4 regions of the Neobacillus canaveralius genome follow, and region 1 is predicted to be linked to each of the others. Evidence: riboswitches for the same ligand, from Rfam matches in the RefSeq annotation. Region 1 holds a riboswitch; each other region holds the start of a gene.
What was found. A riboswitch is a leader RNA that binds a small molecule or an ion and turns the genes downstream of it on or off. The one in region 1 is predicted to bind cyclic di-GMP.

Region 1 (3,888 bases):
TAAAGTTGGATAATCAAAGATTGAAACTTCAGTTGTTTTTAGATACATCCTCAGTCGAGGTATTTGCAAACAATGGTGAGGCTGCTATTACCAGCTTACTGTTTCCATCCCAATCAGGGCAAAAACTCGTTTTATTTTCAAATGAAGGAACTACAAATGTGTTGGAATTAAACGTCACGGAACTTGATTCCATTTGGAGCAAGTAAACGAAATATGGAAGCTCTAATCGGTTAAATGGTTAGAGCTTTATTTTTTAAAAGGAGGGTGTTTGGTTTGAGTTCATCAATTATATGCATGGGTGAATTATTAATCGATTTTTTCTGTACCGATGTGGACATTAACTTATTAAAAGGACAAAATTTTCAAAAACAAGCTGGGGGAGCGCCGGCTAATGTCTGTGCGACGATTGCGAAATTAGGGGGGACAGCTCTTTTTAGCGGAAAAGTCGGAAATGATCCATTTGGACATTTTCTCAAGAAAACGCTGGATGATGTCCAAGTAGATACAGCAATGCTTGTGTTCGATGATTTTCATCCAACCACATTGGCCTTTGTATCCCTACAGGCAAATGGCGAAAGAGATTTTGTATTTAATCGCGGTGCTGATGCTTTCTTAGTGGAGGAAGAAATTGATATCGATAAGCTAAATGAGGCTGCAATTCATCATTTTGGTTCTGCCACTGCTTTATTAAGCGACCCCTTTCAATCCACTTATTTTCAAGTAATGCGTCATGCAAAGGAACAAGGGAAATTTATTTCATTTGATCCTAATTACCGAAAAGATTTATGGAAAAACAGAATTTCCGAATTTATCCACTTGGCAAAGAAGGGAAGCTCCTTAGCTGATTTTGTAAAAGTGAGCGATGAGGAGCTAAAACTAATTACAGGAATCCCTAACTTGGCAGAGGGAACAAATCATCTTCATGAATTAGGAGCGAAAGTAGTTGCTGTAACATTAGGTAGTGAGGGAACATATCTGTCAAATAGGGAAAAAAGTGAAATTGTTCCAAGTGTAAAAATAAAATCCGTTGACTCGACAGGTGCCGGTGACGCATTTGTTGGGGCAACCTTATTCCAATTCGCAAAAGATAACCCTGAGATAGAAGACTTTGAGAAGCTTAAAAAAATTATTTACTTTAGTAATAGAGTTGGTGCTTTAGTATGTACTAAGGTGGGTGCAATTTCTGCATTACCTACGTTAGAAGACGTTTTATCTGCATTATCCTGATTACCATAACTGTTGTTCAAACTTCCGTCATAACATTTCAAACAAACTGTGAACTTAACACTATACCTATGTTACTAACTAACAAAATCCAATATAGTGTAAGTATAAAGAGCAAACAAATTTTGAAAGGCGGAATGACTTATGTTTAACAACTTTTTAAGAGAAAATAAAATCTCAGCAGCTATTTTAACTATTATTCGTTTATACCTTGGCTACTCTTGGTTCACTGCTGGTTTTCATAAATTAACAGGCGGGTTTGACGCTTCTGGTTTTCTAAAAGGTGCGATTGCAAATCCAGTAAAAGGACCAGATGGCAACATGGTATACGGATGGTACGCTAACTTCTTAGAAAGCTTTGCTTTACAAAACATCGATGTATTCAACTTCATCGTTCCTTGGGGCGAAACGTTAATCGGCTTAGGACTTCTTCTAGGATGTTTAACAACAGCAGCAATGTTTTTCGGTCTAGTAATGAACTTCAGCTTCTTCTTAGCAGGAACCGTATCTCATAACCCAACAGACATCTTCTTAGGCTTCATTATCTTAACAGCGGGCTACAATGCTGGAAGATATGGTTTAGACCGCTGGGTGGTTCCATTCATCCGTAAAACACTAAATACTCATACTGAAAAAAATAAAGCAGCTGCCTAACTTGTAGGCACAGAGACGATTCGTTCCCCCCGAATCGTCTTTTTTATGGGTGACAGGCACCGCCCGTGGACACTGTCCACCTGAGGCGGACAGTCATTCTAGCAATTTTATTATTCTTTTGATATGAAAAGATTCATTTGTTGATCGGCGTTTTTTGCTACTGCCATTAGACTCATGGTGATTAGCATGGTAAGTGCTCCTATGGCTACGCCTAGTATAAAAGTTAACATTAATTTTTCCTCCATTTTCACTTAATCGTAGGAAGGATTACATATTCGGTAACTGGCTAGCGTTGTTTTTCACTTTAGCCCCTATAGTTTTGCGTCATCACCTTTCGGTCATTTTGCCTTTTCGTACGATTAATGTTTTTTTATTTTTGGTGAATTTTCCTTAGTATTCTATTGTATCGACAACATTGATTTAAAAGTTTAATAAAATGTCGAAAAAAACTAAAAACATGATAAATAACTTAAATAGATTCTTTAGCAACCTTTTATTTGGGTTCGATGACGATTGCTTGTGAGCCCATTTGCTCCCATGAGGAGATGAAATTTTTTCTATCCACTTTTTTGTTTTTTGTACCGTATGGATCGTTGAGATAGATGTATTCTTGATCGTAGCCGGTAATGACGACACTGTGCATTTTAAACGTAATTCCAACGGTCCCTTGTGGTGTAGACCATGTTTCGAAATCGGGTAAGGGTGAAAAGCTGGTGGTGGTAATCACCCAAACAGGAAGACCTTGACTTACTTTTTCCAGGATGGAGGAAAAAGGATAGTTTGATAAATTTTGAACCACCAACTGGTCATTGACATTGGTATTCGCTAAATAAAAAATCGGTCCATGGTAGACACCTAAACCAGGACCAGTTTCCATATCACCAACAAATCCCATATTGGGATTTCCACTTTTCCCATCATCGTAGAGAAGAGGAACCCTTGGGATTTGTGCGGCGAGTTCATTTTTAGTTACGTCGATTCCCCAATATTGCAGTAACATAGCTAAACTGGTTACTTCACAGCCGTTGAATAACCGGGGTTCATCCATTTGATTGAGTAAAGGTACATCCAATTGGATTTCCTCGGCCAACACCACTTTTGTAAAGGGAGTAGCAGCCGCGTCTTCTTCGTTACGGCCTGTACCCACGTCTGCCAATATAGAAAAACATAAAACTAGTATACTAACCCCATATATAACAACCTTTTTCACAGTTGCATCCTCTGCTCCCCAGAAATTTTTAACTTTCTCGTAAAATCACAACAGTTACTCGCCGATTTGACTGGCGATTTTCATCCGAATCATTTGGATAAAGAGGCTGAAATTCTCCAAATCCTGAAAACTGCATGCGATTTGCTTGAACCTTTTGTGACTCAAAGTAGTGGAGAACACTTGCGGCCCGAGCGGCAGACAGTTCCCAATTGGAATTATAGACAGTATTGTGTGCCGGAACATTGTCAGTATGACCTTCAATGCTGATCGGATTCGGAACGGTATTAATCAAACCGACAAGCCCGTTTAAGGTTTGATACGAGCGCTCTTTTAAATCCGCTCTTCCAGAATCAAATAACACAACGTCTTTTAACGAAACTTCAATTCCCTTTTCCGTTTCTTGGAGAGAGACCATATCCTGCAGACTATTGTTATTTATATAGCTTTCGAGCTGTTCCCTTAATACATCCAGTTCTTTGTCATTGGTTTCGCCTTTTACTTCTTCCTCTGGCAGTCCTACCTCTAGTTGTGGAGAGGAAGGGTTCGGCGATAGACCTGCTTGTTGATTGTCAATTTTTGTCCCCGTTAATTCAGATTGAAAGGATTCCATGATCGATTGATATTTATCTTTGTCAACGGTGCTGGATGCATATAAGACAATAAATAATGCAAGTAACAGAGTTAAAAGGTCAGCATATGGTATCAGCCAGGATTCATCTATATGTTCATCGTGGTCAGAGTTAAAGGCTCTTTTCCGTTTTCTCATGCCGATTTCTCCTCAAAATCATCATCTTGTTCAA
Region 2 (3,888 bases), 450 kb from region 1:
TTGCTAATGGATACATAAAGATTCGCTGATACCAGCAAAGCGTACATGGAATGTAGTGGAGAACTTCACTGAAATACAAACTCCCAATGGTTGCAATAAGTGCTGCAACCCATGCAAGCAGTAAAGGTTTATTCATTCCCTTTCTCCTTTGCCGCTTCCTCTACTAATTTGTTTAAATCGTCCATTGTTTGTCCATCAAATCGCTTCCCATTAACAAAAATGGTAGGTGTTCCACTAACTCCTAATTTTCCTCCAAGGGCTTCATCACTTTTCCAAGCCTCTTCCGGAGCTTTTGTATCAAAATAAGCAACTACTTTATTAACCTCTTCCTCAGTAGCCATTTCTTGCAATGTTTTGGTTAAAAATTCCTCTGTAAAAACATCAATTGTTTCATATCGGGTATCTTCCGGCTGCTTATCGAAAATAAGTTCATGAAACTCCCAAAATTTTTCGTTGCCTAACTCATGATAAACCGCCTCTGAAAATTTAGCTGTTCGATCTGAATCAACATTAATAAATGGATAATGGAAATAATAAAATTTTGCTTTGCCTGTATCAACAAATTCTTTTACTACTTGTGGTACAACATTTTCCGCAAAGTTTTTACAATTCGGGCACTTATAATCGCCAAATTCTACAATTGAAACAGGTGCTGATTCTTCACCTAAAAAAGGCTGATTGGAATAATCAATCGCTTCTTTAGCACTATCATCAGATTTCTGGTTGTTAGCTAGAAAGATAAATCCAATAATAGCTATTGCAATCAATCCAATAATCCAAAAAACAAATTTTGATGATGAGGATTGTGGTTTCGTCGTTCCTTTTTTAGTACTTTTTTTTCCTTGCGCCATAATCAAACTCCTTATTTATGTGATAGTTTTAACTCCATACAGTAATGTTAGATTAAATTTTACTAAACTTATACTGTAATGAAAATAAAAATGCCTATTAATCAGAACGTATATTATTAGATTGTCCTTTAAACGAAAAAAGGCCCATTTTAATGGACATTTTTTTTAGAGCAATTTCTTTTTTCATAATCCTTTTTTTGTAAGCTACAATTGGCAGCTTTACTAAGTAGGTAAATATCAAAGGAGGACATGTTTATGTATTCGAAGGGTCTTTTAGGAAATCCTTAATTTCATCAACAGTAATCCCTAAATATCGAGCTTCTAAGATGAGTTCTAGCCATTCCTTATCTACTTCTTTTTCATCTAATAGAGTGGGTAACATGTAAGGGTGTCCTCCTAAAATATTTGTCCTAGGCTACTCAGCCGTCATCGTTTAGCACTTTAGACCTGAAGCTTTGCGCCCTAATCTTTCGAAAGATTTGCCTATATCTAATTAAAGTTATAAAGTTCATAAGAAAATAGTACCACACATATTCTTTATATCGAACATAATTAATTCTAAAAATTATGACAAATTTATACACTTAGATAATAAAAGTACAGAGAAGGTCGGAGATAGATAAATGATTTGAGGTCGAAAATAGACTAATGATACTTATTACTTGTATATTTTTGTCTTTTAATGTATTCATAAAACATACACTCACTAGAACATGTTTTAATAATTCTTTGGGTAGTTTGATAAAATAAAATGATGATATTTCATTAAAGGAGTTTAAATGATGACTGAAAAAAAACAGTACACAGGTTTTATCGGAACATATACCAAAGGTGATAGCGAAGGTATTTATTCTTTCACGCTAGACACAGATAAGAGGACTATAGTAGACGTTAAAGTTGCAGCTAAGTTAGAAAACCCTACATATCTAACAATTAGCTCAAATAATCGTTATCTTTATTCCGTTGTAAAAGAAGGTGACACTGGAGGATTAGCAGCTTTTTCTATTAACGATAACGGTGAGTTAACAGCAATAAACAGCCAATTCTCAGAAGGTGCATCACCTTGTCATGTTAGTGTGGACACTAAAAACAACTATGTTTTTAGCGCTAATTATCATAAAGGAACAGTAGAATCCTCTTTGCTAAATCACGAAGATGGCTCCGTGCAGCCTGCTATGTCAATTTTTAAACATGAGGGTTCAGGTCCTGACCCAAGACAGGAAAAAGCGCATACCCATTACGCAGGAGTCACACCGGATGAAAAATATTTAGCTGTTGTTGAACTGGGAACTGATGCCCTAATTACCTATAAAGTAAATGACAATGGCACAATTGAAAAAGTAAGTCTTCTTCCAATAAAGGCTGGCAGCGGCCCGAGACACATTGCTTTCCATCCTAATGGAAAATATGCTTATATCATGACCGAGTTTAGCTCCGAGGTTATAGCATTAAATTATCATCCAGAAAACGGCCATTTTACTGAAATACAATATATTTCTACTCTGCCGGAAGATTTTACAGAAAATAACCAAGGAAGTGCCATACATATTTCTGCGGACGGTCGTTTTGTTTATGCTGGTAACCGTGGTCATAACAGCATTGCCCTGTTCCAAATCAATCAAGAGTCCGGTGAACTAAGCTTTGTAGAACACACCTCAACAGAAGGAGATTGGCCAAGGGATTTTGAGATTGACCCTTCTGAAAAATTCATTGTTGCTTCTAATCAAGAATCGAGCAATATCGTTTTATATTCAAGAGATGAAAACACTGGTAAATTGACTCTCTTACAATCAGATATTAAGGTGCCTTACCCGGTTTGTGTTAAGTTTATAAGAAATTAGAACCTAACCCTAAGGATGTGGTAACGCTGGATTTCTTTCATAGTCAGGAAACACTAACGACATTTGAGTGGATCCTTCGCGCAGTGGTAGCCTATTTCTTTTTGATTCTTGTAGCCAAGGCAATGGGCCAGCGTTCCATTGCGCAACTAAGATTGATTGATTTCGCTATCGCTCTTATAATTGGGAACATCATTGCCCACCCATTGTCAGATGAACATCTTGGATTAAAGGGTTCTCTGACGACTACTGTGGTTTTGGTGGTATTATATATTGGCAGTGTTTATACGATATTAAAATTTCCGAGGATAAGAAATCTAATTACTCCTGCACCCATTACACTTGTTAAAGACGGGGAAATTATCAATAAAGGTTTGAATAAAGCCAGAATATCCATCGATATTTTATTAGAAGAATTACGGGAAGAAAAAGTAGAGGATGTTAAAAAAGTTGCATTAGCATTGTGGGAAGCTGATGGGAAATTGTCCGTTTTTTTGGATCCAAAATACGAGGCAATTACCCCATCAACCTATAACTTGGTGACAGAGCCCTTTGACCTTCCTAAGACCATCATAAAGGAAGGCAAAATTGAACTAAATGAACTCCAACAACTAAATAAGGATGAAGGGTGGCTCATAAACACACTAAGGAGCCAGCATCAGACTGAAGTCAGTAATGTCCTTTTAGCAACAATTGACCGTAAGAATAACCTTAACCTATTTTTATACCAATGATAAAGGTTATCTATTTCTACTCTATAATTGCAGGTACCTTATTTGCAAGGGAACGGTATGCCGGGAAGAAATAATTATTTGAGGGTTTTAAATAATATTCTTCCCACTTCCCTATTAGGGTTTTATATATTTCTGGATTATGAACTTTCTTTCCAATGTAAAAATCCAGTGTTCCTTTAATATTAAAACGGTGCTTAAATTGAAATAAAGAATCCCTGCCAATGTGACCACCACCCAAATGAAAGGATTGCAATCCGTTCTCTTTTCCCCAAAGTGCAATATTGTGCAGCAAAAATATGGAGGTCCCTAAATTTAAAAACTTCTGTTTTGAACAACCTAGATGGTAATGGAGTGTACCGCCATCATACAAACACAGTGCCGCAGCCACCATTTTATCTTTATAAAAAACAGCACCCATAATTGAATGGTCTTCAAAACCACTAACTAGATTCTGTAAATAATCAC
Region 3 (3,888 bases), 4.4 Mb from region 1:
GACCATTGGCTCAATAGTAAATACCATTCCTTCTTTTATTCTAGGACCTTTTCCAGGCAGCCCATAATGTGGTACATCAGGTTTTTCATGAATGACTGCTCCAATTCCATGACCAATAAAATCACGAACAACCGATAAGCCTTCTCCTTCTACATAGGTTTGAATAGCATGACCGATATCTCCAATCCGATTTCCAGGGACAGCCTGCTCAATTCCTTTATAGAGTGCCTCTTTTGTAACCATTAATAAATGATCTGTTTCCTTAGGGACAGTTCCAATAGCATAAGACCATGCTGAATCCGCTAATCCGCCATTATAGTTGACGACCATATCTATTGTTACGATATCGCCTTCCTTTAATGGTTCCTTTCTTGGGAATCCATGACATATTTCGTCGTTAATGCTCGCACAGGTGGCGTATTTATAGCCCTTATAGCCCTTTTGCTGTGGGGTGGCATTGTGTTTTTTAAGAAAATCATCCACAAACTCATCAATTTCCCAAGTTGTTATACCTGGTTTAATCATTTTTGCAATTTCTTTATGGCATGAAGCAAGAATTTCCCCTGCTTTTTTCATTCTCTCGATTTCCCGCAGTGATTTAAGAACAATCATGATCTTCCCAACCTTTTTATATTATTTTTATGTATTCTTAGAGAATTGGAAACACACTTTAATCTTATCGCTAAGCTAACATTTTTTCAAAAAGTTTTTGACTTTGATAAATATTTTTGTCATAATAAACTGTTCTTAATATGGAACTTTTTCCGCTTTTCTGATAAAATTATTATAGCAATAATAAAAATTAGGTGTGTGAGCCCATGATAGGTGATCGTGTAAAAAAACTTCGGTTAGAAAAAAGGATGTCATTATCAGAACTTGCTGAGCAAGCTGGAGTTGCTAAATCTTATTTAAGCTCTCTTGAGCGAAACCTGCAAAGAAATCCATCAATTCAATTCCTTGAAAAGATTTCTTCTGTATTAAACGTTCCTGTTGACCATTTAATAAATGAACACATTAATAAAGAAGAATTAGATAGTGATTGGATGAGCATTGTTAAAGAGGCGATGGATTCGGGTGTCTCTAAAGAACAATTTCGCGATTTTATTGAATTCAATAAGTGGCGAATTGGCCAAAATAATAACGAATAAAAAAGAACAAAGCATACTACCAGGATTTTTGTAGTATGCTTTGTTCTTTTATGTATCTTAGCGATTCTTAAGTACTACCTCTCTGGCTTCGTTCTGATGGAGAAAATTAAGGATTGTTTCCTTCGAAATTCCTAGGTCCTTTGCCTCTAAAATAAGAGCTAGCCATTCTGCATCCATACCATTTTTCATACTGTCAGTTATGCCCACTCACATTCACTCCTAAAATACATATTCGTATTCCAGGTAGCCCGGCCATCATAGTAAAATCTATACCTTAGATCCTCGGCTTTGCGTCCCCATTTTTCAATGGGTTTGCCCTTTTCTGTTTCTTATTACTCATAAATCATTGATTATTCAGTATATTCAATAGACAAGCTTTCCTGTTAAATAATGACTATGTTTATTATATATAGTACTTTTTCAGTATCGTGTTGGAATTTGTCAAATGGTTTATTTTTTCGAACCTTTTTTTTACACAAAATATTCCAATTTTCTACAAAAGAGCTTTATGGAATTCGCAGAATTCCTGAAATTCACAATCAATATGGAAGATTTACGGAAAAACAGAGGGATAAAAGTCGATATTAGGTTATTTTACCTAATGAAAGTCTTTATAAAACGATACAAAAAGACCAGAAAAACGCAGTGAAATTTGTCTATTTTGTGACAATTGACATCTACCATAAACACCATTAAAATATACTAAATATTGTAAATATTCTAATATTGGTGGTGGATCTAGTCAATGACAACCATTCATGTGTTGAATTACGCTATCCCAATAGCCTTTGTTGTATTTTTTGGTTACCTTCTTGATCGCATTTGTAAACCTGCAAAGTCTGATGAAAATATAGAAGGTGATTAATACTCTGTCTCTCCTCTCCACTAATAATTTTCCTTCGTTTGGGAATGATACATTCGAAGACGAAAGGAGTGTTTAATTTGGCACGTGGAGAACATTTTAACCATAAGAAGAAAGGTCATCCTGGAAATTTACCAAAAGATAACGTAGTTGAGAAACACTCAAAGGATGCCATTGGAGACGAGGAATTTATTGTAGTGCAAGAGGCATTTAAGAATAGGGTAGAAACGAAAGACGTAGAATAAAAGGCGTGATTTTCACGCCTTTTTTGCCTGCCTAACATTATCAAATTTTTGAATAAGCTTCTTTAAGTCCCATTCTTTTAGACCTGTTGCAGCCCTTTCAATATCTATTGAAAAGATTCGATCCTTCTTTATAGAAGCAACAAGCTCCCTCCCCTTTTCATACACCCGCTTGGTCTGGCTGGCCATTTTATCTACCCCGCGAATTTCAACACCCTGCATGGCACAAATTAGTTCAATCGCCAGCACTCTTCGAGCATTCTGAATGATTTGATACGCATGCCTAGAGGCGATCGTTCCCATGCTCACATGGTCTTCCTGATTAGCAGAGGAGGGAATGGAATCGACACTTGCTGGGTGTGCCAGTGTTTTATTTTCTGATACTAACGACGCCGCCGCATATTGCATAATCATCGCACCTGACTGCAAACCAGGCTCAGGGCTTAAGAAAGGCGGCAAATCGTTCAACTGTGGATTTACTAATCTCTCGATACGTCTTTCAGATATATTCGCAAGCTCGGCAACGGCAATTTTCATAAAATCCATCGCGAAAGCAATTGGCTGCCCATGAAAATTCCCTCCTGAAATAACCTTTTCTCCGTCATCAAATATTAATGGATTGTCTGTAGCGGCATTCATTTCGATTTCTAATTTTTCTTTTACATAATCCAGTGCCTGCCAAGAAGCTCCATGAACCTGTGGAATACACCTTATAGAATAAGCATCTTGAACACGATATTCTCCCTGAACACTGGTTAATAAACTATCACTTAGGTAACCGCGGATTCTCGCTGCCGTGTCAATTTGCTGTTGGTAGCCTCTTGCTACATGAACCTCCTCGGCAAAGGCGTCAATGATTCCGTTCAATCCTTCAATTGTCATTGCAGCGATTAGTTCACTTTCAAATGCCAGCTGTTCCGCTTCAAGATAGCCGACAACTCCCATAGCTGTCATCGCCTGTGTTCCATTAATTAACGCGAGACCCTCTTTTGCCTCTAATGTTATCGGAAGAATCCCTTCCATTTGCAGCGCATGGATTGAATCCATCCTATTTCCTTTGTAAAATACTTCCCCTTCCCCAATCAGCACTAAAGCTAAATGGGAGAGTGGAGCCAAATCACCGCTGGCACCCAGTGAACCCTGTTGAGGAATAACCGGGATGATTTCAGCATTTAGCAATTCCAATAGTTTCTCAATCACGATGGGTCTAACACCTGAATATCCTTTTAAAAGTGCATTGGCTCGTAAAAGCACCATAACTTTTGAAACAATCTCAGGAAAAGGGTCGCCGACTCCACAAGCATGGGAGCGAATTAAGTTTAGTTGTAAATCCCTAACGTGTTCTTTATCGATTATGACATCACTGAACTTTCCAAAACCTGTATTTATACCGTACACCACTTTATGATTGGAAACGATTTTCTCCACCGCTTCACGGCTTTTCTTTACAAGGTCCATACTTTTCTCAGAAGCAATAACCTTTTCGTTTCGATATAAAACTTCTTTCATTTGCTCCAACGTTAAACTTTGACCTGTTAGCATAATCATATTTCTCACCTCTACCACTTTAATAGAATAAAGAAAGAGGCTGGATTCCATATCACATTAGATTTGGAGTCCAGCCTCTTTTATAAAC
Region 4 (3,888 bases), 4.1 Mb from region 1:
GAAATTATTGACCCGGAAAATCAATTAGTCTAATGAAATAAGCAAAGGCTTCTGCATGTTTTGCAGAAGCCTTTTGATTCGAAAATTAACTATCCGCCTATCCTTCTTGTTTTCACCCGGTAATTTTTGATTAGCTCTTTAAGGGTCATGTCATCTTTAGCACAAAAAAGAATATAGACACGATTCACTTTAAAAGTAGACGTTATTGAAAGCTCCTCTTCCCCTACTATTTCTCCATACCAGTCGTCAGATTTATATATGTAAGGAAACTGATCTGTAATTTGTTTACCGCCTAACTCTTCAAAATACATTCCTAGGTGCTTTCGATTTATTCCACGGAACTCTAATTCCTGCTGCAGCATATTAGCCACCCGCCACAGGAGGAAATAGTGCAAATTGATCGGTTTCTTTAACAATGGTCTCAAGACCATCCAAATGAATAATATTTCTTCCGTTAATAAAAACATGAACAAATGGAAGCAGCTCCTTTTCAGGAGTAAATATTTCATCCTTCAAGTCAGGAAACATTTCAACCATTCTTTCAAGTACATCAATAACCCGTTGACCTTCAGGCTTAACCTCAACCCCAACTCCGCCGCAAATTTGCCGGAGATTAGCAAACACTCTTACTAGCATCCCAATCACTCCTCTCCCCTTAATTAAATAGTAAAACTATTTGCAATTCCTGTCATCTATTTTTAAACTAAAAAAGAGCTGCCGATAAACTTGGGCAGCTCTTTCTAACATTCTATCTTATACGTGAAAAATCGACATTGGCAGTTTATCAAAACCTAAATACAATACAAGTAAGAAGGCAATAACAAATTGTATCCATAAAACAGAAGTCTTTCTATTTTGTGCAACCTTACTAAGGATCATTTCAAATAAACCAATTACCCATATCCCTACTACCGCTTTTAATATATACAACAAATCAATATTGGAAAGCATGAAAATTAGTCCAACACCAGTTGCAATAATTAACAAGTAAAGCACACGTAAAATCATTCGAACAATTTTAGCGCCCTTTTCTTTTCCGCTTTTCAGTAAAAATATAGCGACAATAAATAAAATTAGAGCTAAAACCCAAGCTGTAACGTGACCATGAATCATTTCATTTTCCTCCTATGTATGCATTGCTTATAGCAACACTATCATACCATAGGCGTTCCGAAAATCCTAAAAAAAAAGCGGGATACTAATAATATGAACCTTCAAGAGGATTTATCGTAAAAATATCTCTTAGCACAATCTGATCCTCTGCGATTCCCTGTATCTCTGTGATTTTCGTAATTTTCCTTTCCCCATCATTTGTACGTGAGAGGTGGACAATGATGTCAATTGTTCCAGCGATTTTTTCCCTAATCGCTTTGATAGGCAAATTTATCCCTTCAAGATAAGCAATGATTTCCAACCGGTCAATCATATTACTTGGACTGCTGGAATGTCCTGTCGCAAGAAAACCATTTAGTTCTTTATTTTCATTCCGAAGTATTTCACGTACATCATTACCACGAACATCTCCAATAAGATTCCTTTCCTCTTTTGGAATGAAAGTGGAAAGTGCATTGACCAGGGTGGTTTTACCTGCCCCTGTTCCTCCGCTTACTAGAATATTTAATCTAGCTTTCACACATGTACAGAGGAATAGCGCCATTTCCTTTGACATGGTACCGTTACGTATTAAATCCTTCATATCTAAAGGTTTCCATGAATTCCTTCTTTTAGCCAGCCTTGCTGATCTGTACAATTTGTAATCTACATCTTGTATTCCATCACTTTGTTGGATTTGTTTTAATAGCCCCATACATTCCACCCGCCTTGTTTTTGTTTTTTTGAAAACCAATTTGCTCACAAAACATAAAGAAGATAAAACGGTTAGGCAGGGGTCGATAAAACAGAATAAAAATAACCCCGCCTTTACCGAAAGGGGGGTTAACAAATGAAGTACAACATTGCACATAGAAAGACCTATGTAAGCAATGCTGTTATCTACGAAAAACACCCTATTCTTTCGGTAACTGGCTGGCGTAGTGCGAAAGCACCTTAGCCCCTTTAGCTTTGCGTCACTGATTTTCACCAGTTTTGCCTTTATCGAGAATCAGTGTTTTACATTTCCGACTGATCTCTTAAATCTATCATAAGTCCTTTTGCCTTTATCTCATATCCTACTATTATACCATTTTTTAATAAAGTATAGGTAGTATGACCTAATTCTATAATTTTCCCAACCACCTAATATTAGCTTTACTTTATTTAGGCGAATGAATCACATTACACCAACCCATACATACGATATTAGAAGAATAAAAGGTAAAGGGTGTTGTTGATGCCAGCGATTGTAGGAGTTGCACAAGTCATTTCACTTGGCAGCAGTTCCGTTTTTCATATCGGAGATGTCTATAAAATCATGCCATTTTCATCTGCAAAAACTTTTTCCGGTGCTGGGTCCTTTAATACGGGTGAAAGTTTAATGGTTCATAATAACAATTTAAGTCATACAAACACAAACGATTCAGATGGTGTAGATCAAGGAATCTTCCTAAATGCCTAGGGAATGGGTGATCTTTATATGAATTTTTATATTCAGCAATCTATTCAAATAAATTTTATTAAAATTAACAGTATTACAAATTCTTCTGTCCTGCAAATTGGCAGTGCCGGAATCATTAAACCTGCCTCATATTTGCATAATACAGGAGGTTTTTCAAAGCCAGCCCCGAAGGCAGGAGGCACTCAAACAACAAATGGGCAATCTAGTGTTGCAGTACCTTTGGGGGGCGTTGGGCGAGGAGAAGAAACACAGTGAGGTGATGGTATGTATCAGGATTATTCACAACTTCTTCAATGGGTCCAAATGACACTACAAATACAAGAAAACAGAATTGCTGCTCTGGAACAGACCATTCAAAAACAACAGGAACAATTGAAGCAATTAAAGGATAAGCCTACCATTCAGGTTGATAAAATCGAATATAAATTTGATCAATTGAAGGTTGAAACTCTTGATGGAACATTAAACATTGGCCTTAACCCATCAGATTTGGCAAATATTGAAGATTTTGCTGTACAAAATCAATCCTTAAATACACCCATCCAACCTAAGGCACAAATGCAGAGATCTATGAAAATAGAAGAATCTATATACCAATATTTAGAAACTGAACTCCCAATAGTATTTAAGGACACACAAACTCAATTAAATGTTCAGTTAGATGATTCCTATTTAGATTTTATCAAACAAGATATAATGAAGCAGCTTCCAGCAAGGATTGATTACCATGTACAAAATACTGCAGTAAATAATCGTGAAGGCGGACAAAGTACAGAGGAGATCATTATTGAATTACTCAAACAGGAGATCAGAAAAGGCATTTTAATATTTATTAATCATTTGCCGGATAACGTGAAAGGAATGAATACACAAAATGAATTTTGAAGTATATAATCGGGACCTTCGTGTAGATACGATTAGAATTCTAGGCGTTGCAAGTTCTTCACTCGTAATGATTGGCGACACTCAAAGTGTTCAATTGGCATCAACTTTCGACACACCTGCTGAATCACTCATCATCGGGCCATTTGTGCCACTTTTTTAGGCAGGCTTAACATATGCTTGAAAGAACTTCTGTGGTAAATACCGTTAAAGTAAACTCGGCTTCCTTTGCCTCCACCATCCAGCTTGGTGATTCCCGTATTATTAATGGATTTTCACGTGCCTTAGCGGTTCAGCGGGAAGCTGATGTGTTTTATGGAAAAGAAGGAAATTTTTTAAACTACTCAGTGTTTTCGGAACCAATTCCTTTATTGCCAATTACTGAGAAAATGACAATATCCACTCATAATCTCCTTCCAATTATTAAGGTTAATAATATTTCTATCCTCGCA

Region 2: another riboswitch for cyclic di-GMP. It lies ahead of ABC255_RS05855 (anti-repressor SinI family protein); the one in region 1 lies ahead of ABC255_RS03705 (DUF3789 domain-containing protein).
Region 3: another riboswitch for cyclic di-GMP. It lies ahead of ABC255_RS25295 (anti-repressor SinI family protein); the one in region 1 lies ahead of ABC255_RS03705 (DUF3789 domain-containing protein).
Region 4: another riboswitch for cyclic di-GMP. It lies ahead of ABC255_RS23665 (ATPase, T2SS/T4P/T4SS family); the one in region 1 lies ahead of ABC255_RS03705 (DUF3789 domain-containing protein).

The regions. Positions count from the first base shown of each region.
Region 1 is NZ_JBDFLL010000001.1:759,984-763,871, forward strand. It holds gene ABC255_RS03690 (glycoside hydrolase family 32 protein) at 1-206, shown strand, start outside; gene ABC255_RS03695 (carbohydrate kinase family protein) at 295-1,227, shown strand; gene ABC255_RS03700 (DoxX family membrane protein) at 1,369-1,878, shown strand; gene ABC255_RS03705 (DUF3789 domain-containing protein) at 1,989-2,108, opposite strand; cyclic di-GMP riboswitch class I at 2,153-2,236, opposite strand; gene ABC255_RS03710 (C39 family peptidase) at 2,372-3,088, opposite strand; gene ABC255_RS03715 (flagellar motor protein MotB) at 3,117-3,854, opposite strand; gene motA (flagellar motor stator protein MotA) at 3,851-3,888, opposite strand, start outside.
Region 2 is NZ_JBDFLL010000001.1:1,212,592-1,216,479, reverse strand. It holds gene ABC255_RS05865 (disulfide oxidoreductase) at 1-136, opposite strand, end outside; gene ABC255_RS05860 (DsbA family protein) at 129-851, opposite strand; gene ABC255_RS05855 (anti-repressor SinI family protein) at 1,105-1,233, opposite strand; cyclic di-GMP riboswitch class I at 1,262-1,345, opposite strand; gene ABC255_RS05850 (lactonase family protein) at 1,634-2,692, shown strand; gene ABC255_RS05845 (DUF421 domain-containing protein) at 2,719-3,423, shown strand; gene ABC255_RS05840 (lipid II:glycine glycyltransferase FemX) at 3,440-3,888, opposite strand, start outside.
Region 3 is NZ_JBDFLL010000001.1:5,166,409-5,170,296, forward strand. It holds gene map (type I methionyl aminopeptidase) at 1-612, opposite strand, end outside; gene ABC255_RS25290 (helix-turn-helix domain-containing protein) at 819-1,148, shown strand; gene ABC255_RS25295 (anti-repressor SinI family protein) at 1,206-1,355, opposite strand; cyclic di-GMP riboswitch class I at 1,388-1,475, opposite strand; gene ABC255_RS25300 (hypothetical protein) at 2,091-2,255, shown strand; gene hutH (histidine ammonia-lyase) at 2,268-3,800, opposite strand.
Region 4 is NZ_JBDFLL010000001.1:4,827,198-4,831,085, forward strand. It holds gene ABC255_RS23645 (aldehyde ferredoxin oxidoreductase family protein) at 1-33, shown strand, start outside; gene ABC255_RS23650 (MoaD-like domain-containing protein) at 90-362, opposite strand; gene ABC255_RS23655 (ubiquitin-like small modifier protein 1) at 364-636, opposite strand; gene ABC255_RS23660 (YisL family protein) at 754-1,113, opposite strand; gene ABC255_RS23665 (ATPase, T2SS/T4P/T4SS family) at 1,199-1,807, opposite strand; cyclic di-GMP riboswitch class I at 2,014-2,100, opposite strand; gene ABC255_RS23670 (spore germination protein) at 2,330-2,554, shown strand; gene ABC255_RS23675 (spore germination protein GerPB) at 2,573-2,809, shown strand; gene gerPC (spore germination protein GerPC) at 2,819-3,439, shown strand; gene ABC255_RS23685 (spore gernimation protein GerPD) at 3,429-3,599, shown strand; gene ABC255_RS23690 (spore germination protein GerPE) at 3,613-3,888, shown strand, end outside.